4 regions of the Bacillus sp. BSL6 genome follow, and region 1 is predicted to be linked to each of the others. Evidence: riboswitches for the same ligand, from Rfam matches in the RefSeq annotation. Region 1 holds a riboswitch; each other region holds the start of a gene.
What was found. Region 1 has a riboswitch for S-adenosylmethionine ahead of RCJ96_RS21555 (cyclase family protein). Riboswitches for the same ligand answer to the same signal wherever they lie in the genome.
Positions count from the first base shown of each region.

Region 2: another riboswitch for S-adenosylmethionine. It lies ahead of RCJ96_RS17130 (M20 family metallopeptidase); the one in region 1 lies ahead of RCJ96_RS21555 (cyclase family protein).
Region 3: another riboswitch for S-adenosylmethionine. It lies ahead of RCJ96_RS24895 (MetQ/NlpA family ABC transporter substrate-binding protein); the one in region 1 lies ahead of RCJ96_RS21555 (cyclase family protein).
Region 4: another riboswitch for S-adenosylmethionine. It lies ahead of RCJ96_RS24845 (ABC transporter permease); the one in region 1 lies ahead of RCJ96_RS21555 (cyclase family protein).

Region 1 is NZ_JAVGCW010000007.1:127,385-135,321, forward strand. It holds gene RCJ96_RS21535 (FAD-dependent oxidoreductase) at 409-1,935, shown strand; gene RCJ96_RS21540 (MFS transporter) at 2,035-3,336, shown strand; gene RCJ96_RS21545 (nucleotidyltransferase domain-containing protein) at 3,351-4,133, opposite strand; gene RCJ96_RS21550 (PRK06851 family protein) at 4,255-5,364, opposite strand; SAM riboswitch class I at 5,514-5,626, shown strand; gene RCJ96_RS21555 (cyclase family protein) at 5,713-6,345, shown strand; gene RCJ96_RS21560 (hypothetical protein) at 6,373-6,753, opposite strand; partial or broken gene RCJ96_RS21565 (ATP-binding protein) at 6,978-7,425, opposite strand; gene RCJ96_RS21570 (S-adenosylmethionine decarboxylase related protein) at 7,632-7,937, opposite strand, start outside.
Region 2 is NZ_JAVGCW010000005.1:68,998-76,934, forward strand. It holds gene RCJ96_RS17110 (alpha/beta fold hydrolase) at 1-555, opposite strand, end outside; gene RCJ96_RS17115 (TetR/AcrR family transcriptional regulator) at 614-1,180, opposite strand; gene RCJ96_RS17120 (SDR family oxidoreductase) at 1,555-2,319, opposite strand; gene RCJ96_RS17125 (Lrp/AsnC family transcriptional regulator) at 2,488-2,928, shown strand; gene RCJ96_RS17130 (M20 family metallopeptidase) at 2,994-4,199, opposite strand; SAM riboswitch class I at 4,288-4,389, opposite strand; gene RCJ96_RS17135 (AAA domain-containing protein) at 4,465-6,774, opposite strand; gene RCJ96_RS17140 (VOC family protein) at 6,886-7,278, shown strand; gene RCJ96_RS17145 (hypothetical protein) at 7,414-7,611, shown strand.
Region 3 is NZ_JAVGCW010000011.1:71,334-79,270, forward strand. It holds gene RCJ96_RS24880 (FAD-binding oxidoreductase) at 1-1,283, opposite strand, end outside; gene RCJ96_RS24885 (DUF6612 family protein) at 1,395-2,159, opposite strand; gene RCJ96_RS24890 (NAD(P)-dependent alcohol dehydrogenase) at 2,306-3,214, shown strand; SAM riboswitch class I at 3,296-3,410, shown strand; gene RCJ96_RS24895 (MetQ/NlpA family ABC transporter substrate-binding protein) at 3,497-4,309, shown strand; gene RCJ96_RS24900 (methionine ABC transporter ATP-binding protein) at 4,322-5,362, shown strand; gene RCJ96_RS24905 (methionine ABC transporter permease) at 5,337-6,005, shown strand; gene RCJ96_RS24910 (SDR family oxidoreductase) at 6,043-6,819, opposite strand; gene RCJ96_RS24915 (DUF5068 domain-containing protein) at 7,259-7,937, shown strand, end outside.
Region 4 is NZ_JAVGCW010000011.1:60,549-68,485, forward strand. It holds gene RCJ96_RS24825 (peptide ABC transporter substrate-binding protein) at 1-1,329, opposite strand, end outside; gene RCJ96_RS24830 (ABC transporter ATP-binding protein) at 1,343-2,116, opposite strand; gene RCJ96_RS24835 (ABC transporter ATP-binding protein) at 2,113-3,123, opposite strand; gene RCJ96_RS24840 (ABC transporter permease) at 3,080-4,084, opposite strand; gene RCJ96_RS24845 (ABC transporter permease) at 4,101-5,018, opposite strand; SAM riboswitch class I at 5,156-5,261, opposite strand; gene RCJ96_RS24850 (DUF3951 domain-containing protein) at 5,429-5,650, shown strand; gene RCJ96_RS24855 (hypothetical protein) at 5,667-6,170, opposite strand; gene RCJ96_RS24860 (hypothetical protein) at 6,445-6,891, shown strand; gene RCJ96_RS24865 (multidrug effflux MFS transporter) at 6,925-7,937, opposite strand, start outside.

The DNA of each region.
Region 1 (7,937 bases):
TCTATCAACCTTTCCACATGATGAATCATATCAATAGAATTTCTACATTGTCAATAACTTTTATGACCTAGTAATAAAAGTTGGTTATATTTTTATAATTATACTTTATTTCAATAAAGAAAAAACACATATCTTATAAGGTTTCATCCATTATACATATACGTACCTTGACATGCTATAGACTCTATCTTATTCAAGAACTATCGGTGTAAACAACAAATACACTCACTTAAATTTAAGCTTTACACAACTCCTACCTCTTCATACCAACAAAACCTAATAATTATATTGAAATAATTTTATCTTTCTTTTAAATAAAAATAGCCTTCCTCTAAAACAGCACACATGAATTTCATCTCATATGGAAATATTAAAAGGAAAATTGTTCTAAATCAGGAGGTTTCCTTAATGACAAGCGATACATTTCCACAATTCCCATCATCTTATTGGATTGAATCTACTCAACTCCCTGCTTTTCCCCCTTTATCTGAAAATATAAAGACAAAAGTCGCTATTATAGGTGCTGGTATTACAGGTATTACTACTGCCTATTTACTTGCAAAAGAAGGCATCGATGTTGTATTAATTGATTCTGGTCTTATTTTAAACGGGACGACTGGACATACAACAGCGAAGATAACAGCGCAACATGATCTTATTTATGATGAATTAATAAACCATTTCGGTATGGAAAAGGCCGGGCTTTACTATGAATCAAATAATCATGCTCTACAATTTATTAATGAAACTGTGCAAACATATAAAATCGACTGTAATTTCTCAAATGAAGATTCATATTTATATACAACCACTGATAAGGGATTAAGAAATTTATCGAAAGAATATGAAGCTTATCAAAAATTAAATATACCTTGTGACTATGTTCAATCTCTATCGATTCCAATTCCAGTACAATCTGCACTTGTCATGAAAAATCAAGCCCAGTTTCATCCCCTTCTTTATTTGAAAACGCTTTTAGAAAAATTTGTGGAGATGGGTGGAAAAGTTTATGAACAAACGACTGCTATGGATGTAGAAAAAGGAGATTCTCCACAAGTCATTACAAAGGGCGGACATCGCATTACTTGTGAATATGTTGTCTCTTGTTCACACTTTCCTTTTTATGATGCGAATAGCTTTTTCTTTACGCGAATGTACGCAGAACGCTCTTATGCTCTTGCTATTAAAACAAAAACAGATTATCCAGGTGGCATGTATTTAAGTATTGATGACCCAAAACGCTCCTTACGCTACACAACAAGCAATGGGGAAAAATTAATTTTAATTGGCGGAGAAAGTCATAAAACAGGCCAAGGAATAAACACGATGCTTCATTATGAAGCACTGTATTCTTTTGCAGAAGCAACGTTTGGGGTAGATGAGGTTCCTTATAGATGGTCAGCACAAGATTTAATCACGCTAGATAAGGTCCCTTATATCGGACATATTAACGAGAGCAATCCAAATATATTTGTTGCAACTGGATATCGTAAATGGGGGATGACAACTGGAACTGCTGCCGCTCATTTACTGAAGGATTCCATTCTAAAAATAGACAGTCCATATAAAGAACTATATGCACCTTCACGCTTTCATGCAAATCCAGATATAAAAACGTTCTTCTCCCAAAACATTGATGTTGCGAAACATTTAATTGAGGGAAAGATTGAAACTGCATTACGTAAGCCAGAAGATCTCGAAGTTGGTGAAGGATCTGTCGTACATGTTAACGGGAAACGAGCAGGTGCTTATAAGGACAAAGATGGAAAATTACATATTGTCGATACAACTTGTACACATCTCGGCTGCGAAGTTGAATGGAATAATGGTGATTGTACTTGGGACTGCCCTTGCCACGGTTCCCGTTTTTCAATTGAAGGAGATGTTATTGAAGGTCCGGCAGATCAACCGTTAAAACGAGTTGATAATGAGTAAATAAATAAAACTTTTTCATATAAATTCCGACACAAGAAGGGAAATATTAACATCAAATGAAATAATATATTCATCTACAAATCAAAAGGGGTGAACATTATGCAACCTTCAGCTCCACCTCATCCAGAATCTACAAAAACTATTTTTTCGAACTCTATTACAAAGCTTGTTGTTTTTATTTGTTGGCTAGCCATTCTAGCTGACGGCTATGATTTAGGTATTTACGGGGCCGTTCTGCCTAAGCTACTGGAAGACAACAGCTGGGCACTATCACCAGCTCATGCTGGTACAATTGCAAGCTATGCTTTGTTTGGAATGTTTATTGGCGCTATTCTAGTTGGAACTATTACAGATCTAATTGGACGAAAATGGACACTTATATGCTGTTTAACACTTTTTTCTATTACAATGGGCCTAGCTGCACTTGCTCCTTCTCCTGAATTATTTGGACTATGGCGATTTATCGGAGGAATTGGACTAGGCGGTGTCATTCCAACAGCTTCCACACTTACTGTTGAATATTCACCAAAAAAGCGACAATCTTTTATTTATGCTCTTATGTTTACTGGCTATCCTTTAGGTATCGTGTTAGGCGCTATTTTGTCCATGTTTATGTTAGAAGACTTCGGATGGAGAACTATGTTTGGTATCGGAATGATTCCACTACTCCTCATTCCTTTCATTATTCGTTATTTACCTGAATCCATTCAATTTTTGTTATCACGTAACCGCCAAGAAGAAGTGGATAAAATTCTTAATCGTTTTCAAATTGAATTCCATGCAAAAGAGAAAACTCATCAACCCCCATCTAATATACGAAAGAAAAATGGATTTCTTACTTTATTCTCAAAAGAATACATAAAAGCAACGCTGCTTTTTTGGATCACTTATATAATGGGGATGTTTTTAATATACGGTTTAAATACTTGGTTACCTCAGATGATGCGACAGGCAGGATATCCTCTTGGATCTAGTTTATCATTTCTACTTATGCTAAATATTACCGCCGCTATCGGTGCATTATTTGCTGGAGCAATCGCGGATCGTATAGGAGCTAAAATTGTTATTAGCATCTCCTATCTTATGGCAGCTATATGTATTGGACTATTAACAATTAAACCATCTGTTACAATCATTTATCTTTTAATTGGTCTTGCTGGAATTGGATCAGTCGGTATTACTCAAATATTAAATGCATATGTAACACAATACTTCCCATCACATATCCGAGCTACTTCCTTAGGCTGGGGACTTGGACTTGGACGAGTTGGTGCGATTGCTGGTCCTATTCTTGTCGGTATTATTATGACAATGCAATATGACTTAGCATGGAATTTCTATTTATTCTCATTCGCAGGTCTTCTCGCGGCTATATCAGTTTTCCTTATTCCTGCAAAGTAAAAAAGGGCACAAATTTATTCGTGCTCTTTTTTGTATACTTCGAATAACATATCTCGAAACAATGTATTTAAACTCTCAATATCTATCCCTGATCCCTTTTCGATTCCTTTTACATATTGCTGATAGTAATGAATTTGTTCTTCTAAAAATTGATTCAACACATCAATTTTTAATCCAACATCTAATTCAGTACCTGCCTTTTTCTTTATTAACAACTGTTCAATTTCATCTAATACGCTACGCTCCAATGATAATTCTGTAATTAATCGATCGAATTCTACAGGAGGCAAAGTTGTTTTCTCCTCTAGCCACTTACAAGCCAAAATAGGACGCAATACATAAAAGTACTTTTTTAATTTTACATTCTCACCTTGCAAAAATTCACGATAATTTTTTGAAGCCATATGTAAGTAATGATATATCGTTGCTTTCGGATCGAAGTTCTTTTCACTCATTTGCTGAAGCTGTTCTGGAAAATTAGAGTTTTTCGAATAAAAAATGGGTGATCGAATCCATTCGAGTAAAGCTGGGTTTGACTTTGCAAATAGTTGTAACGCTTTTTTAATATCCCATCCGCTTATATCTAAATCATCACTAATCGGATACTCAATTACATCTCGTTTATCATGAATGGATAAATACCATTCTACCGGGTGCATATAAACGAATCTAACATCATAATCACTATCTTTTGATGGAAACCCCCATGCACGACTCCCTGACTCCACAGCAAATAAAATTTTCACATCATTTTCTTTCTCAATTCGTTCTAACTCCAACTTAATTTTCTCTCTCATTTCATACCCTCTCCATTTTTTGATTATTTCCTTGGAAATTCGACAAATATATTACTAAGTTTACTACATACTAAAATAGCTGTCAGAAAATTTCCGACAGCCTGTCAAAATTCGTTATTTTTTACTTGTTCTTTTCAGTTACACTAACCGCAATTCGTTCAAACTCTTTTTGAATCTCCTCTTTGTATGCATCTACTTTTGAAAAGTCCATAGCAGCAATATAAATTCGTTCTAATTTATCACGAACTGATTTCGCTTTCGCTAAAAAAGACATCGCCTCATTCATTTTTGCTTTATATTGAATAGAGACGTCACGAATTTCCTCCGCATACTTCTCATCCGTCCCTGGTTTTACAATAAGGGCATACATATCTATAATTTCATCACCTTCGCGGCTCGGAAAATATTCATGTGGTGCGGTGCTATCGAAAATCGCAAACCCTAATTCTCTTACGATCACCATATCAAGACTATTTGGATCAAACCCACAATGATATACTTCAACTTCAAATCCTTTTTCTTCTGCTGCCTTAGCTAATTTTTTGAGCATTGTTGATTTCCCAGAACCTGGGCGTCCTTTTATAAAATAACGATGTGGTAATCCTTCTGTTAAATTAGGAACAAAATCAACTGCTCCTTTCGGTGTAGCTGCTCCTAAAAACCGATGTTTCACAAGCGATTGTTTCCCAACTTTATCTGTAAATAATTTCTGAATAAGCTGCTCGGTTAGTTCGTTCGCTTTATTAAAATCAATATTACTAATATATATTTTCTCCCACTCATCATGTATAACTAATGCCTCGTTAAAACGAGCGTAAGCAGCTTGAAAAGCTTTGCTTGCTTCTGAAACAAATCGTTCAATTTCCACTTTCTGCTTTCTTAACTTATCTGAATCCCAAGCAATTCCTAAATTAATATACTCCTCGACAACTCCTGGCATTTTTGGCTCAATAACATGCGGTGATGTTCCATCAACAATTCCTACTTTTAACTTCGGGATAATGACACCATCAACCGATTTATTATCAGAAGAACAGTGTAAAAATTCAATATCATATCCCTTTTCAACCCATTCACGACCTATTACCTTAATTAAAGAAGATTTTCCCGTTCCAGGTCCACCCTTTAAAATAAATAATCTGTTTAGTCCTTTTAAATTCTCTTCATATAAATTATGAAATCCTCTAGCTGTATTTCCACCAGCATAATAATTCAATACATTCCCTGTCACTGCACTCACTCCTTCGCAGCATTCTATTTACATAAGCTACAATATGCGAGCAACTTTATTTGGGTGAATACCTATTTTGTGTTGCACAGAAAAAGGAAATGAATTACAATTTTATTATCACGAAAATTCCGAACTTTAAATTGAATATACCTTTATCAAGAGAGGCAGAGGGACCGGCCCTTTGAAGCCCAGCAACCTCAGTTTATACAAACTGAATAGGTGCTAATTCCTGCAAAATGCATTGCATTTTGAAAGATAAAACGTAACTATTGTGTGCAAAACTCATCTTTCTTGATTATGAAAGGTGAGTTTTTTATATTTCAAAATATATACTTGGAGGTATTTAAAGTGAAAGTAATTGACCTATCCCAAACATTTGAAAAAAATATGTCTCAATTTCCTGGAACACCAAAAATCAATTTAGAAGCCATTACAAGCGTTGAAGAAACAGGTTATCAAGTTACAGATTTTCATTCTGTCGTTCATGTTGGTACACATTGTGATGCTCCTGCTCATTTCATTTCAGGCGCAACGACTATTGATCAATTGCCCCTAGACCAATTTGTAGGTGAAGCTGTTCTTATCGACGTAACTCATGTACAAGAACGAAAACTACCTAAAGAAGTATTACACAATGCTGACATAAAAGAAGGTGATATTGTCATTTTCCATTCCAACCTATCTAATAAATGGAATACAGAAGCGTATGAACAAGAAGCCTTTTATCTTTCCGAAGAATTAGCTGAAGAATTAGTTCAATTAAAAGTAAAATCTGTCGGTTTAGATTTCATTTCTCCTGACGAGGTAACGACAGAAACATCGCCAATTCATCACATACTACTTGGGAATAATATTTATTTAATCGAAAACTTAACAAACTTAGATGCCATTAATGCGAAACGTTTCTTTTTCTCAGCGGCACCTTTAAAAATTAAAAATAGCGACGGTGCTTTCGCAAGAGCATTCGCTGTAATTTTTTAAACAAACTATACAAAAAAGCAAAGATCATCATTGACCTTTGCTTCTATTTCTTTTATTTAAACTAAGAAAGAATTGCTCAACGCGAGGACGTAACCAAGCTAAATAATCTTTCTCTTTCTTCTTTGTACAAGCTATTTCTTCCCCATCGACCATTCCGACAAGCTCTAGCTCTAACAGTTGCCTCGTAAATGCTAACATATTTATTTCTTCTTCCGGATACTCTTCTTTTAATTTCTCCTCAATTTCCCCTAATAAAAAACCGTCACGCATCATTGCCAATGCATCAATCCAAAGTGGCGGCATTTCATATTTTTCTCCTGTAATTGTATCTTTTACAATATAATTCTTTTGCTCTTTTCGAAATTGAATCGCGTGTAAGCATACAGTCGAATTTAATGTTAATTCCATCATACCACCTCTTTCATAATATCTGCATAGAAAAAAGGATGCGCGTGCACCCCTTCTTTTTCTAACACTACCGAACCGTTACATGAATAACAAATCTCATGTCGATATTTTCCTCCATTATAAACGAAGTATTTTATAAAAAAAACCCTTCTTGAAACATTTTATAAAATGTTTATATTTACGCAACAAGAACACTTTTCTGAAAAATATTTTCTTATAGCACATTATACTATCATTAAAAAAATTCCCACTTTCGTTCCTATTTCCACGCTACTTTGAATCACAACACTTCCTTGATACTCCTCAATAACTTTATATGTAATCACTAATCTAAGTCCCGTACCATTCTGCTTTGTTGTGTAAAAAACTTTACCGATTTTGTCTAACTTCTCGTTCTCCATCCCAAAATGGAAATACATAAATATCCTTCCGTTTTTCCGTATACACGGATATGAATGTCTCCCCCTTCTCGCATCGATTCTATCCCATTTTTAATAACACTTGTTTTAATTGTTTATCATCACCGTTTATAGGTGATACATTCTCATCTATTTTCCAGTGAAACTTCACTCTATATTGCGCTGCATAACTTTCCATTAACTGCACAACATATAAAAGGATTTCTCCTATTTTACATCATTCATAATTTGTTGGCTTTGGTTCCCCTAACAAATCCGTTAATTTTTTTAATACTTTTAAAGCTTCTCTTTCCCCATAAATTAAGCTTTTAAATTTTTTCATATAAAATACTCCTCATGATCAATACAAAAACTCTACATATTATCTCATTAAGTTATAAGGATAAAATTACTTTCGTAGCAATATGTAACCTTATAACGCGAAAAAGAAGGGGATTTCCCCTTCCTTTTCGTCACAACTTATATCCATCTTACCCGATCATGTAGCAAGCCATCCGTAAAATCATTTTCCCCCACTACAAAATTCTTCATATATAAATTCAAATATTCTCCGTACTTACTTTCTGTATTTAATAATAATTCCTCTACATAATAGGCACCTTGTTTAAATTCATCGAACAGTAAACTACACAAGCCGGCATAAATTCCGCATCCTACTTGGAAGTAAGTCGCATTCGTTTTATATTTATGAAAAACTTGGCTGCTATTCATCACGTTATACATATATGTCTCGCTATTTTCATAAACGAGTAATACACCGACTAG
Region 2 (7,937 bases), on a different contig from region 1:
ATTAATTACAGAAAGCGGATAACCTACTGCTGATGCCTGCTGACGGATATAAAGATCTGCTAAAAATTTTGTTCTCTCATATGGATTTTTTATTTTCAAATAATTGTTTCCTTCTTGAAACACATCAATTGCAATCTTGCTATTTTTATCATCAAAGGGACTCATATAACCTACAACATGAATAAATTGTTGCAAGCCCTTCAATTGATGAATACTTTTAGCTAATTCACTAATATGTTTGGCGCCATTTAAAAATACGGAAGCTGCCTCTTTACTTGTCGCTTGAATATCCATGGGGCCTCCTGCGTGAATAATCACATCCGTTTTCAATACCCTCTCCTTATCTTCAGCACTTAGACCTAAATCTATTTTCGTCAAATCACCTTCAATAAAGTGCATAACTTCCTTTTTTAAGATGCCTCTTTCTTGAAAAATGCGTATTGCTTTACTTTTCGACCTCACTAAAAGAAGAATTTTAACATCCTCTTTGGCTAATTCTTTCACTAATTGCTTTCCAATAAAGCCTGTTCCACCAGTTAAAAATACTGTTCTCATATAAGATCCCCTTTTTAGTACTATTTAGTACTAATTTGATGTAAAAAAAATGCTTCTTTTATCGAAGCAATTTTAAAAAATGATCTGCTGTTTTCGTGATTACAGTTGCATCCTTCAATGTTTCTGAAATAAATAACGCTCCTTCAAGATTTGTAATAAAAAGTGATGCAACCTCATCAATATGAATCGTATTTCTGAATTCCCCATTCTCTACCCCTTGTTTAAGTAATAGAGAAACTTTCTTTTGTAATCCTGTAAAAAAAAGACCTATCTTTTCTTTTATTTGCGTGGCCTGTGTAGGACTTTGAATATAAAGAGTAATAAATGGACAGCTTCCCTTATACTCTCTCGATTGAACTCCTTGTGATAATTGCTTTAAAAACAGTTGGATACGATCTTCAACTAAAAATTGGTTCTGAGAAAGTACGTCATCAATTGCAGATTGATACATTTCAATCCAATAATCAACGACCGCTTCTAATAATACTTCCTTATTAGAAAAGTGATAATACACATTAGACTTTGAAACTTTGCTTACACGTACTAATTCATCCATACTTGTATAAGCAAACCCTTTTTCTAAAAATAATGTTGCAGCTACTTCAATCACACGTTTTTGATTCATTAATTTTACCTTTGTCATAATTAGAACTATATAGTACTAATTTAAATATTGCAAGTATTTATGTTAATTTTTAAAAAAGTTTGATTACAAAAGTTCCACTAACATTGATTTTACTGCAAAAGAATCTTATTTTGAATAAAGTTGAACTGCCCCCCGAAATTGTTCATTCACTATCGTCTAATAGAGGTCACCATACATACCCATAAACTTAAGAAAAAGAAATGCCCCCTTATTCAAGTTACCTAGCAAAAAAATCACGTTTTAATAGACTTCTTTATCATCCCTAACTTTCTATAAATTACCGGATATGAAACGAGGATCGTCTCATATCTAGTAATTTACTTGATTAGCTTGATGGATATGTATTAGTGCCCCTATAAACAAAACCCACCAGAAACATCTAAAATCTGCCCCGTTACCCAGCGGCTATCAGAAGAAGCAAGGAATGCGACTGCATCTGCAATATCTTCAACTTGCCCTATTCGACCAAACACAGATGAATTCGTAGCAAAATTTCGTATTTCTGGATTATCTAGCAATTTCGCATTTATATCTGTCTTCGTATATCCAGGCATAATTGTATTCACTGTTATACCTCTTTCTCCAAGATGTTTAGCTAGAGGAAGTGTCATCGTATTTAATGCACCTTTACTTAAGCCGTATGCAATGGACCCTGTAAAACCAAGTCTTACTTCAGCTGATGAAATGTTAATAATGCGCCCTTCTGCTCGTAGTAACGGTAATGTTTGCTGAATTAAAAAGAATGGCGCCTTAATATTTACGGCCATAATTTCATCAAAAACTTCTTCTGTCGTATTTTCAATCGTCCCTTGTGTACCTATCCCTGCATTGTTTACTAAAATATCAATCTCTAATGTACCAACTCTTATTTGTAATTCATTCTTTAATTGTTCTACTAGCTTTTTGACACCATCAATTGATTTGAGATCTGCTTCAATTAAGAACGCCTTTCCTCCATTAGATTCAATCTCACAAATTGTTTCATCTGCAGCTGACTTATTTCGGCCGTAGTGAATCGCAACTAATGCACCGTCGTTTGCCAATCTCATCGCAATCGCGTGACCAATTCCTCGACTCGCTCCTGTTACTAACGCTACTTTCCCATCAAGATTCTTCATTTTTTCCATCCTTCCTAAATTTACGTTTGATAAAAACCTACACTTATATTTTTATGTAAAAACCAATTATTTTAAATATAGATTTATAGGTAATTTAGTTCGTTCACTTATGATATTATAGTTATAGTTTGTGATTCACTTAAAAAAATAAAATAAGGAGGCTACACAATGCAAAATGCAGTAAAACTAGATGAAATCGACCATAAAATAATGAACTTGTTGTATGAAAATGCGAGAATTTCTGTTTCAGAAATAGGAAGAATTATATCCATGACGCAGCCTGCTGTAAAGGAGCGTATGAATAAACTTGAAGATCAAGGCGTTATAGCGGCTTACCGAACGAAATTTGAGCCTTCTAAAATTAATAAAAACATTCAAGCATTCATCATGTTTAAAACGAGCCAATGCTCTGATTTTATCCAATATTGTAATGCCGCTCCTGAAGTAACAGATTTATATCGAATTAGCGGGGAATTTAATTATATGATGAAGGTCATGAGCGATTCGATGGATTCTCTCGCTGCATTTTTAGACTCTTTAATGCAATTCGGCTTATCGTCTCCTTTAATTGTTTTAAAGAGTGAGTTTGAGGAGAAATTGTCGTTCTAATAAAGTGATAGGCACCAGCTTTCCAAAAAAGAAAAAGGAGTGGATCATCCACTCCTTTCAATCACCTATCCCTGATTTCTCTGCGCCTCTCTAAACTCCTCCTTCACCTTCTCTAACAACCCTTCTTCCGTAATTAATCGATACGCCGTATTTGCTAATGCTTTTGCGGATGTAATTAATGCTTTATCCCCTAATTCTGAACGTGCCGCTTCTCTAAATTCATTCGTATGTGCAATTAAATCATCTGGGCCGATTTTAATGTACGGGTGGATTGTCGGTACAACTTGGCTAACGTTTCCTACATCGGTTGAACCAATACCAAATCTTTCTTTACGATTTACGTCTTCCCCGAGTAATTCTAGTTCTTCCGCTACGATGTCGTTATATGTTTTTGTTACGAGTAGTTCATCGATTTCATTTTGGAATTGATGGATTTTTACTTTTGTACCTGTTGCTAGTGCTGCCCCTTGTGCGATATTTTTTACTTTTTCTGTTACTTCCGCACATCTTTTTCGCGTTGCTGCACGAATGAAGAACCTTGCTGCAGCGTAGTCAGGAATAATGTTAGGTGCTTTTCCTCCTTCTGTAATCACGCCATGAATTCTCACATCTGACGGAAGTTGTTGTCGAAGTGCGTTAATACTGTTGTACAGCTGAATCACCGCATCTAATGCGTTAATTCCTTCTTCAGGTGAAGCTGCAGCATGAGCTGTTTTTCCGTAAAAATGAAAATCAAGTGGATCGACTGCTAGTGAAGGACTCGTTGTTGCTGTCTTTCCACTCGGATGAATCATAAGCGCTGCATCAATATTTTTAAATAAGCCTGCCTTTACATAACTCGATTTTGCGCTACCGTTCGGTCCTCCTTCTTCAGCTGGTGTTCCGAACACGACAACCTCCCCGCCAATTTCTTCAAGCGTTTCTGATAATGCGATCGCTGCCGCAACGCTAATGGTGCCGATTAAATTGTGACCACACGCATGACCAAGTCCTGGTAAAGCGTCGTACTCCGCTAAAAATGCGATTGCTGGTCCTTGTTTTCCAGAGCTTTTTCGCGCAATAAATCCCGTTTCATGTCCAGCTATATTGTGCTGCAACTGAAATCCTGCACTACCTAGTAATAAACTTAACGTTCTAGATGCATAAAACTCTTGGTTACCGATCTCCGGATTCGCATGAATATCATGACTTGTTTCTATGTACTTTTCCTTATTTCTTTCGATACTCTCTTCAATTGTTTTTCTTTGTGACGCTACTCCTGTCGCTCCCATTTTTCTTCCTCCTTTTATTTTCACGTAAAAAAGCCTCTTTCTAAAAGATAGAAAGAGGCTTCTGTATATACAGTCAAAATGAGCTTCTTTCTTATCTTTCAAGTTACCTTGCTGGAATTGGCACAGTATTCATAACGAATCCGCTGCCGAGGTATCATAGGGCCAGTCCCTCCACCTCTCGTGATAAGAATTTTCATAAAATTATATTAAATTACATTCATTCTAAGTTCATTTCAAATAAAAGTCAAGGAATTCCTATCCGAATTTACCGAATATCTAAAAATCCTTTTAATACACCAATTGTCTCAGGTGCTTGCAGTCTTGCACATACGTACGGAAATTCCGTACTCCCTTCAAATATCATTTGAGATGTGAGCGGTGCGCCTGCCCAGAAGATTTCATCATCAATTACGATAAACGGGAAAGCTTTATTTTGTCTTTGTAACTTTACATTTTTCAGTGGAACTGGTCCGTCACTATACACTGTTATCTGTGCATTTGTACGCATTAACGCTTGCCATACTCGCTTATCCACTTGTTTTGTACTTGGAAGCGAAATAATAATTTTTCGTTTTGCTGCTAAAATATCTTTTAATAGCCCTTTCGTTTCCTCAAGATTCATTTCCATAAACCAGCGTAATCGTTTCGATATTTTTCGTTCCCACAATTGTCTTGATGTCGTGCGATCATACACATCTCCGTGACGTTCTATATGAGCTGTTAATTGTGACAACGCTTGTTTTCTCGAAAGATTTTTACGCATATAATGGCAATCTGATAATTGAATGAACTTCCCTCTCGCTCTCGTCACTGCAACGTTGACGAGGCGATGGTTTTTATGGTCAAAGAATAATACGCCAGGTCGTTCTTGCGGATAACTATCTACTGTATCAAAAATCATCATATCTCTTTCAGATCCTTGGAACTTATGAACTGTCGCTGCTAAAACAGGTATGTTTTGATATTTCGTTCTCTGTAACATTTCTCTAATACACGTTGATAAAAAGCGAGACTGCGCTCTGTAAGGCGTCACAACACCAATGGATTGCACACCATCTAACAGTCCGATTAACATCATTTGCATTGCTACTAAACCAGACATAATGTTGAAACGAGATCCTGAAGCAGCGTCTTTTAACGAAAAAGCTCCCATTTGGCTCGTATCAAATAAAACATTTGCTTCATTTGCGAACGGCTGCAATTGCGCAAGTTCTTTACGTTCTGAAACAGACGGATGGTCGTATACTCTATTTTTATAAATAAATGAGTTTGTAAACTTAGATATATCCGCATGCATACGTCTTTGTTCTTGCAACATAAACAGGTTCGGATGTGCTTCTGATTTATTAACAGACTCAACAATCCCAGCATGGTAAAACATATCTTCGCCAAGCCATTTTCGAACGAGTTCATGGTTGGCCATCGCAATTGGAGGTAACTGTAAAAAGTCACCACAAACGACGATACGTTTTCCAAGTGAAGCAGCTAATGCAATTTGGGGAACGAACGCCATACTCACTTCATCTACGACAACTAAATCAAATGTACGCTCATAAATAAGTGAATCAATGGCACATTTCGATAAAGTTGCGCCGATTACTTTCGCATTTTCAATGTATTCTTTTTCTACTTCTTTAATTTTCGCTCTCTGTTTTCGAAGATCACTTTCAATCTCCTGCATACGCTTCTTATCAGCAGATGTTGCTTTATACGATAAAATCTTTTCACGAAGATCTTGTCGTGTCTCTTCTAAATAGAGTCTCTCCTCACCCCAAGACCCGTTCGTCGTTTCAACCAACTTCGACGCAAGTAACGTTTCATGATTTCGTATATGTTCGTGTTGACTATAACCGTAACGAACAATTTCACCAGGCGTCCATTTCTTTTTCTTTTCAATTTGCTTCGTTACTTCACTCATTAATACGTCTACTGCCGCATTACTATGAGCTAACACAAGTACTGATTTCCCTTTTTGATAATGAGCCGAAATAATACGTGATAAATTGTAAGACTTCCCTGTTCCAGGCGGTCCCCATACGTACGTTGTCGGATTATAAAACGAGCGATACGCCAATTCATTTTTCGGATTTTTCATCTTCTCAATATGCTTTGGACTGCTCGTCCCATCAACAAGACGCTTTATACGATTACGTTTTAGCTTATCTTTACGCGCTTCCTTCAACCTCTCTTGCAGTTGCTCTAAAAGCTGCCACGGTTCACTGTATAAAACAGCTTCTCGTATTTCACCTTGTATATAATCATTTAATTTCAGTTCTATTTCTAATCCATGTACAGATAATACTTCCCCTGTCGCTTCCTCACCATCGAACTCAATTCGAATCGGTGAACCTTCAGGCAAGCTTACTTCCGAAATAAGCTGAAATACATATACTGTACTTTCATAATCTGTATATAAAAAACGACCGTTCATGATAGAAATTTTACTACCACCTATCGTTTTCCAATGTTTAATTTCATATGCTAATGCATAATGCCACTCTTTCATCGTTTCCGATAATGAAGGAGTTTGAGTAGGTGTATTCATCGTATAATCTCCTTCCTTCTCCCCAAACATACTTTCTCACTATACCATATAACACGCTAAAATTTGTAAGGTTTTTATCTTGCTTATTTTCTTAATTTTCAATAACATATTGTATATAATTTTCAGAAAGAAGGAATCTACATGCCAGTTAGAAGAATCGAACACGTTGGACTTATGGTTGCAGACTTAGAAACATCTATTACTTTTTATGAAAAAGTAGTTGGCTTACAGCTCATTAAACGTATGGGGCACCCGAATCCAGACTTAAAACTCGCTTTTTTAGGTGTGGAAGAATCAAAAGAGACGATACTCGAATTAATTGAAGGCTACAACTCTTCCCTTCCGGCAGAAGGAAAAGTACATCACATTTGCTTTAAAGTGGATTCATTAGAAGATGAAATTGAAAGACTAAAGAAACATGCAGTAACCTTCTTACTAGGAGAAGAAATCGAAACATTACCGGATGGAACACGTTACATATTCTTCGCGGGTCCTGATGGGGAATGGATTGAGTTTTTTGAGACGGAGAGATAAAGTAAACCTTTATGTTGCGGGATAGAAAAGGAGCCGGAATTCCGGCCCTTGTTTTTAACCAGTAACAATGAAACATACCTCCAACCTGAGAATTCACCAAGTTTAAAAACATAATCATTTTGTTAGGAGGAGAGAATGGTAAATACAGTCTTTATTATTGTTTTTGGGATACCTATACTATTTCCAATTCTTTATGTAATCAAGAAAAAGGATTGGAATATAAAAACAGCTGCCTTATTTGTTGGAAGAATTCTATTAAGTATTGTCTATTTTATAAATGGAATGGTGTTAGGTAGAACCTTCCCTATGAAACAAAATGACTTATTCTCTTGATAAGTCATTTTTAATTATTAGTACGGTTATTAATAATTTTCATTGACCTCTTGGCTTCATTTCTTATAACAAATTGACTATCGTTTTGTTCTATTTCCATAAGAGTTTTAATGACATTGATATCGTTAAAACCTTCAAATGCTCTGACCAATTTCCATAGGATAATGTTATCATTGAAATTGTTCCCTAAACACAGAATAAGTGCATCAATAATTTGAGTATTAGAATGTATTTTGTTATAGAAACAAATGAAACCTATTGCATCAATAGCTTCCCTAATTGCAGGAATGCTATTTGTCTTTATTACATCCATTAAAACTGGTATA
Region 3 (7,937 bases), on a different contig from region 1:
TGCTTTAACGTAACATCAATCATCTTCTGAATAACATCCTCTGTTTTCTTTATCTCATTTTCAGAACGCCCTTGATTAATTAAAAGAACCAGTGCAAACATATCATCTTTCGCATAGGATAAAACTGCATTTTCATTCTTTTCCACGTAACGAATCGTAATATTAAGCAAATTAAACTCTTCTTCATTTAATACGTTACGTAAATCATCTATGTATTCCGTAAAAGAATCTATAGGCACAAAATATTCTTGTAACACCTCTGTCCTATTCGGATTTTCATATTCCATAAAGGCACTATCTGACCTCATAACATTATTTCGCGTCTCATACTTTCCATCTGTACGTTCGAAATAACTTCTTTGTATATCCCAAAACGTATTCTTTCCCCAATCACTATAGCGTGATAATCCAAGTAAAAATTTCGGCGCTGCTATAATAGTTTCTTCTTTTAGTTCACTATACTCTTCCCTCATATTTTGATTTTGTGCCAATGTATAATCTGTCACATACATTTCTCTTAAGAATGAATTTGGAGCAACAGAAATACGAGCTAAGTGCATACGAACATTAGCATCTTTTTTCACTTTTTCTTTGAAATAAGACGTGTATTCTTTATAATCTAGCATTTTCGTATGCGTTTCATATAATTCATCATTTGTTAACTTTAAAGTCACATCTAAAATGACACCAAATAACCCATAACCGCCAATGACGTAAGGAAATAAATCCGCATTCTCTTCTCTACTTACATTACGTACAGTGCCATCTGCCATTAGTAATCGAAATGATTCGACTGTATCAATCAATGCCTCATGACGAATATCACGACCATGTACATTTACACTTAATGAACCACCAACCGTAAAAATATTTTGCGATTGCATCACCTGAACAGCAAGACCATATGGATTTATTTTCTTCTGAATATCATTCCACGTGACACCACTTTGAACTGTAATGCGCTTCTTCTCTGGATCAAATTCTAATATTTTATTATACCCTTTCATATCAAGCATCGTACCATGTGGATAATACGTCTGTCCGCCTTGGCTATGTTGCATACCAGCAATAGAAATCTTCTCTCCAGAAACATTTGCATCTTGCACTAATTTTATTAACGATTGCTCATCAGTAGCACTTTCAACACGTTTTATTTTTGTCGGAAGCAATTTACCTACATCACTCATAATAGGATGATCGAGTTGTTTTTTATATGTATGTACAGACGTTGCAAGCAACACTGTATATGCTACAATGACCACCGCTATCTTTCCTTTTTTCAAATGACACTCTCCTCTTCTACATCTTTTCCTCTTTATATTGTACCTATTTTCCTATGAAGAAAGAATACAAAAAAGAGGGACCTTATTTTAGGTCCCTCCTTATCAAAACTGTTACTTTGCTGCTGGCAATTGTATTGGGTCAAACTTTTCATACGACGTATATTTTGCGTTCGTAATAATGTGTGCTTTATCCTTGCCATTACTACTCATAATCATGTCTATCTTTGCTGATTCATATTTAAAATCTTTTGTAATGATATATTCTGCATCCACTTCTTCTATCTTCGCGTTTTGTGCTTGTAACATTTTCTTCTGCGTTTCATCCATGCTAGTTAACATACTTTCTGTTTCTTGCCCTTTTAATGTAAATTTCAGTTTATATTTATCTCCGCTTTTCTCCAGCTTCATTTTATCTAAAACTACTTCCGGTACTTCTAATTTATCTATAATATCTTGAGTCGCTTTCATTCCACCAGCGTTTAATTGCTCCTCTGGTACGGTTATAACTTCTCCTGTATTAGGGTTTTTTACCTCACCAGCAACTTTACCATCCACAGTATACACTACAACATCTGTACCGGAAATATTCATTTCAGAACGAGAATTCTTTGTCTTTGGCTCTAATTGCATCTTAGCCTTTAATATATCCATCTCTGTTCCCTCAGCTTTTACCCCTACACCATATGTCATCGTTACATGTTCTTCATTTTTAAAAGCTTCATTCGTTTTCTTGAAAACATCTTTCGCCGTTAATTCCTTTTCTTTTTGAACGGATTCTTTTTTCGGCTCATCCGTCTTTGCTGTTTTCTCATTACTACATCCTACCCCTAGACTGATTGCAAGCACTAAACTTGAAATAAAAATAATTTTTTTCATAATTCCGCCCCCCTTTCCCAAAATAATATCATCTCTTTTCCTATGAAATCTATATAAATTTCAATCTATATTCGCTATATAGCGACATGTTTAATGAAGAGTTTAAATATGATGTAAATAACGACAACTCATTTCAGGAGGTCATTATGAAGGCGATCATTTGCACACAGTATGGACCACCTAACGTTCTTCAGCTTCAAAATATAGAGAAACCTATACCTAAAAAGAACGAAGTATTAGTCAAGATCCACGCAACGAGTGTAACGACTGGAGATTGTAGAATACGTGGGTTTAATAGCCCTCTCTTATTTTGGATTCCTATGCGAATCATATTAGGTTTTAGAAAACCGAGAAAGCCTATACTCGGTGTAGAGTTATCCGGCGAAATCGAAGAAATAGGAACAGATGTAACTCAATTTAAAAAAGGAGATCAAATTTTTGCATTAACAGAGCTTAATGTCGGTGGTTATGCAGAATATACATGTGTACATGAAAGTGGATTAGTAGCATTAAAACCTACCAATGTAACGTATGAGGAAGCAGCAGTTATTCCCTTTGGCGCAACTTCGGCACTACACTTCCTAAGAAAGGCCCGTATAAAAAGGGGGCAACAAGTACTCATATATGGCGCATCTGGATCAGTAGGAACAGCTGCCGTACAACTTGCTAAATATTTCGGCGCAACCGTTACAGCTGTTTGTAGTCATTCAAATTTTGAACTCGTGCAATCTTTAGGGGCTGACAAAGTAATCGATTATACGAAAGAAGATTTTACTAAGCAGGGGGAATACTATGATGTTATATTTGATGCAGTTGGAAAATATAAAAAATCCCTTTGTAAACAAGTATTAACACCTAATGGAATATATGTATCTGTTAATGGAATGATGGCAAAGGTAAGTAAAGAAGATATGTTTCTACTAAAAAAACTAACTGAAACAGAAAATTTAAAGCCTGTTATTGATAGAACTTACCGATTAGAAGAAATTGCTGAAGCTCATATATATGTAGAAAAAGGGCATAAAAAGGGGAACGTTTCGATTACCTTAAAATAAAATATATTCAGAAAATAACGTTGACAATTCTTTTTGTAAGATTTACTATTAGTACCATATTAAAAAAACTACATACACATACTCTTATCAAGAGTGGCGGAGGGACTGGCCCGATGATGCCCGGCAACCGAGCTTATAACGTATAAGCTAAGGTGCTAATTCCTGCAAAACGAGTTCTCGTTTTGGAAGATAAGAGAGGAATCTATTTTGTCTATTCGGCACCTCTCTTATTTTTGAGAGGTGCTTTTTATTTTGGAACGTATATTTAAGGGGGAATTATAGATGAAGAAAGTATTATTAAGCATTGTAAGTGGGGCTGTATTATTATTAAGCGCATGTAGCGGGAGTTCAGATAAAGAAGTAAAAGCGTTAGATGAGAAAAAGATTACTGTCGGTGTAACAGGAGGGCCACATGAACAAATTTTTGAAAAGGTAAAAGAAGTAGCAGCGAAAGACGGTCTCGAAATTGATATAAAAGTATTTAATGATTATGTAGCACCGAACGTATCCCTCGATGAAAAAAGCCTTGATGTAAATAGCTATCAAACGAAATCATATTTAGACGTATTTAAAGCTGAACGTAATATGAAATTAACTGAAGTATTTTCAACAGTAACATTCCCTATGGGCGTATATTCAAAAAGCTTAAAGGATGTAAAAGAATTAAAAGAGGGCGATGCAATTGCTGTACCGAATGATCCAACGAATGAACTTCGAGCTTTAAAACTATTTGAAAAAGCAGGTGTTTTAAAAGTTGATCCAAAAGCGACAGAAAAAGCGACTGCAAAAGATGTAATTGAAAATCCAAAAAATTTAAAGATCGTTGAATTAGAGGCATCTCAATTACCAACACAACTAAGTGAAGTAAAAGCAGCTGCCATTAATACAAACTTTGCATTAGGTGCAAAATTAAGCCCTGCGAAAGATTCTATCTTCCGTGAAGGAAAAGATTCACCATATGTAAACTGGGTCGTTGTTCGTACTGAAAATAAAGATGATGCTGTTGTAAATAAATTAAAGAAAGCTTATCAATCTAAAGAAGTAAAAGAATTTATCGAGAAAAAATTTGATGGTTCTGTTTTACCGTCTTGGTAGGAGCTGACGATAATGATTGAATTAAAAAATGTATCCAAAGTATTTACAACAAAAAAGGGGAATGTGGAAGCTCTTAAGTCTACTTCCCTCCAAGTAAAAAAGGGCGAAGTATTTGGAATCATTGGATATAGTGGCGCTGGCAAAAGTACATTAATTCGCTGTGTAAATTTATTAGAAAAACCAACAACAGGAAATATTATTGTAAACGAGCAAGATTTAACAACACTGTCTACAAAAGAACTAGCAAAAGCGAGACAAAAAATCGGGATGATTTTTCAAGGGTTCAATTTACTTAAAACCGTTACCGTCTATGAAAATATCGCACTACCTTTACGCCTTGCTGGCATTCCAAAAGTAGAAATTGAAAAAAGGGTAGAAAAGTATTTACGTATTGTCGATCTCTTTAATCGAAAAGACGCCTATCCAAGTGAACTTTCTGGTGGCCAGAAACAACGTGTAGCCATCGCGCGTGCACTATCACATGAACCGGAAGTGTTATTAAGTGATGAAGCAACGAGCGCTTTAGATCCAGAAACAACTGATTCTATTCTTGACCTATTATTAAAGATTAATGAGGAAATCGGGATTACAATTTTATTAATTACACATGAAATGAATGTCATCCAGCGTATATGCGACCGAGTTGCTGTTATGGAACATGGAACAGTAGTTGAAAGCGGGACTGTGAAAGATATTTTTACAAACCCACAACATGTAACAACGAAGAAATTTGTAAATAGTGCATTTGCAGCAAAAATTCCAGAAGATGTACAAAAAGAACTTCAAACTACTGGTGAAATTGTAACTCTTTCTTTTATAGGAAATTCTTCAGGAGAACCAGCATTAGCTGTCGCTACAAAACGATTCCAAGTATATCCGAATATTTTATCCGGTAATATTACTCAATTAAAACATGAAGCATACGGGAAACTTATCATTCATATGCAAGGGGAACAAAATGAAATCAACCGTGCTTTATCATTTTTACAAGAACAGGGAATCATCGTAGAAGGAGGTAGAACAGGCCATGGAAAACAAGTCCTTTTTGGATGAATGGGGTAAAGTTATATGGGAGGCGACCATACAAACTTTTCAAATGACATCTATTTCATTACTCATCTCGATCCTTATTGCACTGCCACTTGGTGTCACACTTGTTTTAACGAGACCTGGTGGACAGCGAGAAAACAAAATCATTTATCCAATTCTTAATACAATTATTAATATCATTCGCTCTCTTCCATTTATCATTCTATTATTCTTCATTCTACCTTTTACAAAATTTCTAATGGGAACATCCATTGGTGTGCAAGGTGTTATCGTACCGCTTGTCGTCTTCACTGCTCCCTATATCGCAAGATTGATGGAGACCGCATTATTAGAAGTAGATCGTGGTGTGATTGAAGCCTATCAAGCGATGGGCGTTTCTACTATAAAAATTATTTGGCACGTTATGGTGAAAGAAGCTCGTCCCTCCCTTGTACTTGGATTAACAATTGCAACGATTGGCTTAATCGGCGCAACAGCAATGGCTGGCCTTGTAGGTGCTGGTGGACTAGGGGACTTAGCATATCGCTTCGGACATTTACGCTATGAACCTGAAGTAATGTATGCAACTGTCTTTATTTTAATTATCCTCGTTCAAGGATTACAGTCTTTAGGGAATGGTATTGCACGAAGGTTGAAGAAAGATTAAAAAAGAAGGTATCTCACCAGGATGAGATACCTTCTTCTTATCTTTTAAATCCACCTTCTGAATGAATAACTTGTCCCGTAATCCACTCTGCTTCTTCACTTACTAAAAACTTAATGAGTCTTGCTGCATCCTTTGGCTCACCAATTCTGCCAAAAGGAAACATTGGTTTTAATCCTTGCTTTATCTCTTCAGTCATCCAGCCTGTATCAGTTGGACCTGGGTTAATTGCATTCACTGTTATTCCTAAATGAGCTACTTCTGCTGACAACGTACTAGTTAGAGCATCAATAGCCCCCTTCGTTGTTGCATACGCCAGTTCTCCAACCATAGGCCCTTGAAATTGCCCCGAAGTCATATTCACAATTCTACCACCAGATTTCTTATCAAATCCTCGGGCAAATTGACTACTTAATAATGTAGTCGCACGAATATTGACCATGTAGTGCTTATCTAATTCTTCAGCAGTCAAATTAGAGAAATCATTATTCGTAGAATACGCTGCATTATTAATTAATATATGAGGGTAGCCTAGTTGTTCAGTAACTTTATTTATAAGCTCTTTCGGTGCATCATTCTGAGTTAAATCTAACTCCATACTCGATACTTTCACACCGTTTTTTAGTAACTCTTCTTGTAATTGTATTTGTTCACTTTGATCAACGCCCCAAGGCATCTCTTTATCATACTCTGTCCAATACGTAAAAAATATATTGTATCCAGCCTCAGCTAATTCTTTACAAATTGCTGCGCCTATACCATCTAAACGACTTACACCTGTAACAACTGCTACTTTATCTTTTAATTGATTCATCATATACTCCTCCAATTTTAAAGGACGCATATTTTATATAAGAGATATGAATTTCCCCACATAAGTATCTATCCTTACAAAGGGGACGCACAAGCCAAATATGCAGTCCTTGCATGATTTACAGATAGCCAAATAACCCCTCACTTATGAGAGAAAAATTCATCTATCTAATTTCTAATCATTACAAGTTCATCCACATATTGAGTCCTTGTCTCCTTTCCATATACCTCTATTTCTATCATAACAATATGGTGTAATATTTCAAATGATAAAAAAATAAAAACCAATATTCCATTCCAAACTTCCATCAAATTTATTATATTACAATATTTAAATAATGGAAATAATCAGAAAAAACACTGGTAAATATTGACTAGCCTTCTTATAATAAAACGTGGGGCTAATGTGAGAGTTTAGTTTTAAACAAATAGGGGGAAGAAACATGTCAAAAAAATTACTTTCTTTATTTTCTGCAGTAATCGTAGCAGCTTTTGTAATAACCGGCTGTGGTCAAAGCGATACGACAAATAAAGAACAAAAAGAAAATGCAGCCAAAGAAAACAAAACAGAAAAAACGGATACAACAAAAGAAAATAAACCTGAAGAAAAAAAATCCGAAGACAAGAAAACTGAAGATAAAAAGACGGAAAATACCGCTACTAGCTCCAGCGATTATTCTAAACTTATTTCCTACATGGAAAAAGAAACAGGCGGAAAAACAAAAGTTCTTTTTGAAAATAAGGAACCACAAGTCTATAAATCTGAAGATATTTCAGTATCGATGAACAGTTATACATTAGTTGAATTAAATGGATTCCATACGGACTTTAACATTCCATTTAACCGTCAAACAGAGGGCGGAGTCATTCTTGTGAACTATAGCGTAAAAAATAGTTCAGCTAAAGATATTTATTATATGCCAGCATTGGACATATCGTTTACTGGTGCGCAGAAAGTATATAGTAACTATAAAGATTTAATTCCAAAAGAAGATCAACTGCCAACTAAGCTTGCTCCAACGAATGATTACTTAGTAAAAGCAGGAGAAACTATTTCTGGTTATATCGCGTATCCATTTGGAAAAGATGATCTAGCAAAAATTTCAAGTCTCTCAACAGTCT
Region 4 (7,937 bases), on a different contig from region 1:
GTCTAATAGAGAACCGCCCCATCCCATATAAGCTAATTGGAAATCACTTTGCTTATATGTGTCGATGTAACTCTTCCACTCTTTATTTTCTAATTTAATATCTACGCCAAGATTTTTCTTAAACATTTCTTGCATTGCTTCTGCTACTTTTTTATGTTGTGTATCTGTAGTGAACTTTAATGTTACTTCAGGTAATGTAGACCAGCCTTGTTCTTTCATGCCTTCTTCTAATAATTTTTTCGCTTCTGCTGGATCAAATTTAACGTAACCACCTTTTTCTTTACGGAAATCACGCCCACTTTGTGTTTTTGCTCCTTCTGGAACGAATGCATTTGCTTCTTGTGCATTGTTTTTATACAGTTTTTCAACAATAAACTTACGATCAACTGCTAACGAGAATGCTTTACGTACCTTTGCATTTGTGAACGGCTCTTTTTCTACGTTAAACGAATAAATATAAGATGAGAATCCTGCAACACGCTTGTATTCTTTATTTCCTTTTTCTTTCTCAATCATCTCTTGTGGTAAACCACTTAGCACATCTAATTCTTTTGATTTGTATAATTGGTACGCTGTTTTAGAATCTGGAATAATACGAAACTCAATTTCTTTTAATGTTACCTTTTTATCATAGTATTCTTTATTTTTTTGTACTGTAATAGCCTGATTATGCTTCCATTCTTTTAATGTGAATGGTCCGTTCGTAATTAACTCTTTTGGATCTGTTTTTAATTTATTATTATCATCAATTGATTTTTTAGATAATGGAATGAATAATGAGCTTGCTAACTTTTGTTTAATAGAAGACACTGGGTGCTCAAGTGTTACCTTTAATGTTTGAGGATCAATGATTTGAATGCCAACTTGTCCTTCTTCACCTTTTCCAGTATTGTATGCCTCTGCCCCTTTAATAAAATACATTTCTGTCGCATTCATAGAACCCGTTTTCGGATTTAATAATCGCTTCCATGCAAATTCAAAATCATTTGCTGTAATAGCAGAACCATCTGACCATTTAATATCTTTCTTTAAATGAATTGTATACTCAGTTCCATCAGCATTTACTTCTTCTTTCTCTGCTAATTCATTTTGATATTTCCCATCACTATCTTGCGTATATAAGCTTGAGAATAAATGTCCAATTACATAACCTGAAGTACTATCTGTCGCGATAGCGGAATCAAGTGTATATGGATCGCTACCAATATTCGTTACTAATCGATCTCCTTCTCCCTTACCAGCACTCGCCTTTTGCGTCTCTTTCTTACCGCAAGCGACAGAAGTAATTGCTAAAACAGTCATAATGACAAACAGTAAAAACTTCTTCATCCTACATTCTCCTTTAACCTGAAATTTTTGGTGTTGATGCTAATAATGTTTTTGTATAAGAATGTTGTGGATTACGGAATACTTCGTCCGTATTTCCAAATTCAACAAGTTCTCCTTTGTATAAGACAGCTACTTTTTCACATAAATAGTGAACCATCGGTAAATCATGCGCGATAAATAAATATGTATAACCTTGTTCTTTTTGGATTTTTTGCAGCAGATGTACAATTTGAATTTGCAATGAAACATCTAATGCTGAAATTGGTTCATCAAGAATTAATACTTCTGGCTCACATAATAAAGCTCTTGCAATAGCAATTCGTTGACGTTGTCCTCCGCTAAATTCGTGCGGATAGCGATCGATATATCGTCTATCTAATCCCACACGTTCTAGCGCATCACCTGCTACTTTATCCTTTAATCCTTTATCACCTAAACCGAATGAAATATAACCTTCCGTTACGCTATCGCGTACTTTCCAGCGCGGATTTAATGCTGCTGTGGAATCTTGAAAAATAAACTGTACTTTCTGTAAGAAATCACGTTTATGAGCTGCATTCAACTTGTGAACGACTTGACCGTTATAATCAATTTCACCAGACGTTGGGCTCTCAATCCCAGCTATGAGCTTACCAAGTGTTGTTTTTCCTGAACCACTTTCTCCAATAATGCCAAGCGTTGTGCCTTTCGAGATCGTAAGTGATATGTCTTTTAACGCTGCGATTTCTTTATTTTTACTTCCATACGTTTTCGTTACTTGCTTTACAGTAATTAAATCTGTCGTCATGAGGCATTCACCTTCTCTTTTGATTTCGCTTTATTATGCTCCAGAACATGTTGCCAGCAATGTGAACTATGCTCCTTGGAATATGTTGTTCTCTCTGGGAAACGATGAATACATTCTTTTATCGCTACTGGACAACGATTTACAAAAGGACAACCAAAGCTATTTAACGTCTCAATGGAAGGTGTCGTCCCTTCTATTGCACGTAATACTTTTTCGGAATCATCCATATTGGGAATTGCTTGTAATAAGCTTTTTGTGTATGGATGTTTAGGAGAACCTATCACTTCCTCTATCGTTCCTTTTTCAACAACACGTCCTCCATACATCACAACTACTCGATCCGCTACTTCACGTACAAGTGCTAAATCGTGCGTAATTAGTAAAATACTCGTATTTTGCTTTTCCTTTCTTTCCTTTAATAACTCCATAATTTGCTTTTGAATTGTTACATCTAATGCTGTCGTAGGTTCATCCGCAATAACGAGTTTTGGGTGGCAAGCAAATGCGATTGCTAAACAAATACGTTGCCTCATACCTCCGCTTAATTGATGTGGGTACTGTTCAAAGCGTTTCTCTGCTTCATGTATCCCTAAATCATTTAATAAGTTAATCGCAATTTCTTTTGCTTCTTTTTTCGATTTCTTTTCGTGTTGCAAAATCACCTCTGTAATTTGCCTTCCCACCTTCATCGTCGGATTTAAAGATGAAAGTGGATCTTGAAAGATAAAAGAAATATCTTTCCCACGAATTTGATTCCATTCTGATTCTTGTAGATTCGTTAATGCCTTTGATTCGAAAGATATATTTCCATCATCAATTTGAATTGATTCTTGATTTAAGCCGATAATAGATTGTGCTGTAACACTTTTCCCTGAGCCACTTTCTCCTACAAGTGCAACTATTTCACCTTCGCTAACAGAAAAGGAAACATGCTTCACAATTGCTTGTTTACTATTCTCTTTTTCAACGGCTAACGTTACGTTTTCTAAAGATAAGAGCTGTCCCATGTTTTTTCTCCTTTCGATTCTGTTTTACGATTTTTGGATCAATTGCATCTTGTAAACCATCACCAATCGCATTAAATGCGAACATAATGAGCGCAATCATGATTGCTGGGAAGAATAGCTGCCACCATTCCCCGCTTAGTAATGTCCCAAGTGCATCATTCGTCATCGTCCCCCAGCTTGCTGCCGGTGATTGCACTCCTAGTCCGATAAAGCTTAAAAATGATTCTGAGAAAATAGCTGCTGGAATTGTAAATGATAAATTTACGATAATAATGCCTGTTAAGTTCGGAATTAAGTGCCCGTATATAATTTTCATATGTGATGTACCTAATCGCTCCGCTGCAATAACAAACTCTCTTTGTTTTAAAGATAAGACTTGCGCCCTAACGAGACGTGCCATACCAATCCATCCTGTTAATGCAAGGGCGATGATAATGGTAAAAAGACCTGGTTTCATAACAATTAATAGTAAAATAACAATTAATAAATACGGGATACCGTATAACACTTCGATTCCTCGTATAATCCACTCATCAATTAATGTCCCAAGGCGATTGCGCCCTCTCACATATCCACTAAATCCTCCAATTAGCACACCAAGTCCTATATCAAGAGCAGCTGCCACTAATCCAACTGTTAATGAAATTTTCCCGCCAGCCCAAGTACGTGCCCATATATCTCTTCCCAAATCATCTGTTCCGAACCAATGCTCACTACTAGGTGGTAAGTTTGTTGCCTCTTTTACTTGTTCACTCGCAGTAAATGGCGTTAAACTTTCACCAACAAGTGAAAAAACAATAATGAGTAATAACGTCACTGATCCTAAAACTGCGATTGGATTCGATACAAACTTACGAAACACTTCTTTCTTTCGGCTAATCTTTTGCTGATCTTTATTTATTGTTAATTCTTTTTTCTCTTCATTTGTTAATAACTGGTCATTAATTTCATAAGCCCCCATCTAAACATCTCCCTCCTTACGTAATAGAACGAATACGTGGATCAACAATACGATGAATAATATCTGTAATAAAAATACATACAATTAAAAGTGCACTATAAAAAATGGTTGTTCCCATAATCACTGGATAATCTCGATTAAAAATACTATCTACAAAATATTTTCCGAGACCAGGAATTGAAAAAATCTTTTCAATAACGAAAGTACCTGTTAAAAGTCCCGCCATTAATGGTCCAACAAATGTAAGCACTGGAACAATTGCATTTCGAAGAGCATGTCTTATAATAATCTTCTTAATCGGTATACCTTTCGCTCTCGCTAACTTAATATAATCACTCTGCAAAACTTCAATCATATTAGAGCGAACAAATCTTGTAATCACTGCGATTGGTCCTAACGCTAATGCAAAGGATGGCAATACCGTATGTTCAAATGTACCCCAAGAGGCTACTGGTAAGAGCTCGAATTGAATAGCGAATACTTGTATAAATAGTGGTGCTAAAATAAAACTCGGAATAGAAATACCGAGGATGGCAAGTAAACTTACACCGTAATCAATTACCTTCCCATGATAGAGAGCAGCAAATGTACCTGCAGCAATTCCGACTAGCAATGAAATAATAAGTGCTTGTAAACCAATAATTGCTGATGGACCAAAACCAGTTGTTATAATTTCTGATACACCTTGCCCGGTTGATTGAACAGATTCACCAAAATCAAAATGAACTACGCCGTCTAAATAAGCAACATATTGATTCCATAACGGTTCATCAAGGTGATACTTCGCTCTCATGTTTTGGATCACTTCTTCAGGAAAGATTTTTGCATCTGATGAAAATGGATCCCCCGGAATAATATGCATAATTAGAAATGTCACCGTCGTAATAACCCATATCGTGAACACCATAACTGATAATTTTTTAATTACATACACTTCAATAACCCCCTAAACACATATATTTACTTAGTTTTATGAACGTACTTTTTCCATTACTCCCTTTTCTCTTTTTTAGAATACAAAAAGCCTTGATCTTAAAAAATAAGATCAAGGCTTAATAAACAAAGGCCCATCACTTATCTTTCAAGACTTGCTTGCTGGAATTAGCACGGTGTTCCTATTACAGAACCCGCTGCTGAGGTGTCATAGGGCCAGTCCCTCTACCTCTCTGGATAAGTAAATTGCTATATTATTATTTGGTTCAAATTGTATATTTCGAATTATAATTCTGAAAAAATGAAAAGTCAATCAAATTGGATATATTTAGAAAAATCAGTTTTTAACACTTTTATTTATCTATATCGTATTTCGCTTATAATAAAAAAAGATATGAAAGGAGTTATAAGATGGACCCCTTACTTCTAGCTACTATAGGATTACCCTTAACAATCGTTATACTTGTCATCATCGGCTTCTACAAACTCTTCATCAAAAAGAAAAGTATCACTTCTTTTTATACCCCTTTCGATAATATTACCGGGCAAACTATTTCTGAATTTCACGAAGAACAGAAGATATTAGTATCCGAGGATGAAGATGAAGATGGAGATGGCAAGAAGAAAAAATAACCTTGCATAGGCAAGGTTATTTTTTCGTTTCTGCTTGAAAACGTTTATAGTATGTCGATGCTGTTGCAAAATTAATTTCTATATCACGAATCAACGATGAATCTTCTTCTTTAGCTAATTTCTGTAATTTTTTCATTGCTTGTTCCGATTCATTCAAGAAACCGACATATACCTCATGTTCTTGCTCTTTCGACTTCGGAACACGAATTTCTTTTCGTATATGATCAATATCTTCTAACATGCTCGTTGTTACCTTTTGCACATCTTCTTTATATGTAGCAGTCGTTATTTCCTTACCGCCCTTTTCTTTTGCTACTTCAAATAACTGCAGTGCGTTATTAATTTCTTTATTCATTTTCAAATCGTATTTTTCATGTACTGCACGGTATTCTTTCATTTCTTCTGTTTGTTCTGTAGATTGCTCTACCTTTTCTTTCGGTTCTTTCGTATCCTTATTTCCATTACATCCTGCTAGAAGGATCATACTTCCCATTACAGCAATACCCAAAGCCTTCTTCATCTCTTCTTCTCCTTTTATCTACAGCTACTACTCATTATAGTTTCTTTTATCTCTACTTGTTATTATACCGAGAACATCCTACTTTTTACACTTAAGACGACATCGTAATATATATACCAACATGTTTGTCACAGTATCGTCACTTTATACAAATAACTTTTGCACTGCTTTACTACAGCACCTTACAAAACTGTAAGCACACATAAAGAACAAACCATGCTAGACTTACATATGCATAACGCAAACATATGTAAGTTTTTAAGGAGAATCATCTATGTACAATACAATGCCTTTTATGGGAGAAGATATTCGTGTCCTTATTCGCGAAAAATCACTTCATATCGAAAATACAGAGAGCCTTCGCCGCGTATTAAAAAAGAAGCATGCTCCATTTAAGTTAGCCCAATATTTAAAACAACAACATACAAATCAATTTCATACAGTGCTAAATATATCAGATAAATCATTAACAATCGAAATCATCGGTCATGTCTACATTGGAAACTTCGCAGATATCTTAAAAGAAATCCCACGTATACCGAAAATTGCTCCTATTGTCGTTAAAAAAGCGTATAAAATTACCGACCATACCGATATTATCGACTGCGGGGAAAAAGAAGTTGATAGTAATCGCTGGGTGTGGGATAAACTTGCTGTTTTATATGATACGATCATGAATAATATGTATGAGGTATTTGAAAGAAATAAAAAAAAGAACTGATTCAAATATTCCCTTTGAATCAGTTCTTTTTTGTTAAGCCTCTAAATTTTGTCTTGCTTGCAGTTCAAACTGCTTTTCACTTCTTCTAGCCATAAATAAATAGCATAGTACCGCACCAATTTCACAAAGAGCTATTACAACACCCATCGGTAATGCGGTATTACTTCCACCAATACCTACTAGCGGTGCAACAAGCGCTCCTGAAATGAACTGTAATAAGCCTAATAAAGCTGATGCTGTTCCTGCAGCTTGTTTTTGATTTCTCATCGCTAATGAAAACCCAGTTGTTGAGACAACCCCAACACTTGATACGACAAGGAATAACGAGCATAAAACACCAATTAACCCTATCCCTAGTAAGATTGTCAGTAATAAAGATAAACCACCAACAGCTGCAATAATGATACCAGAGACAAATAATGTCTTCTCATTCACTTTCCCCGCTAAACGACCCGTAACCTGACTAGCAATAATAATACCGATACCGTTGATTGCAAAGAATAAACTAAATTGCTGTGGTGATGCTCCGTATATGTTCTGCAACACAAATGGTGAGCCCGAAATGTATGCAAACATTGCCGCCGTTACTAATCCTTGTGACAATGCATATCCCATAAACAAACGGTCCTTTAACAGTTTTCCGTATGTCGCTAACGTCCCTGACAAACCGCCTGTTTCTCTTTCTTCAGGAGGTAATGTTTCACGTAATACGAAAGTAGCTGAGATTAACATGAATACGCTAATTGCTCCAAGAACGATGAAAACACCGCGCCACGTTGTAAACTGTAATAATTGTCCCCCAATAATCGGTGCCAAAATAGGTGCTGCTCCGTTTACTAACATAAGCAGTGAGAAGAACTTCGTCATTTCAGAACCTGAATACATGTCACGTACCATTGCACGTGATATAACAATCCCGGCTGATCCTGAAGCTCCTTGTAGGAAGCGTAATAACACTAAAGTCCAAATAGATGGCGCAACAGCACAAAGTAAAGAAGAAGCAACATAAATAATGAGAGCAATAATAAGAGGTTTGCGTCTTCCGT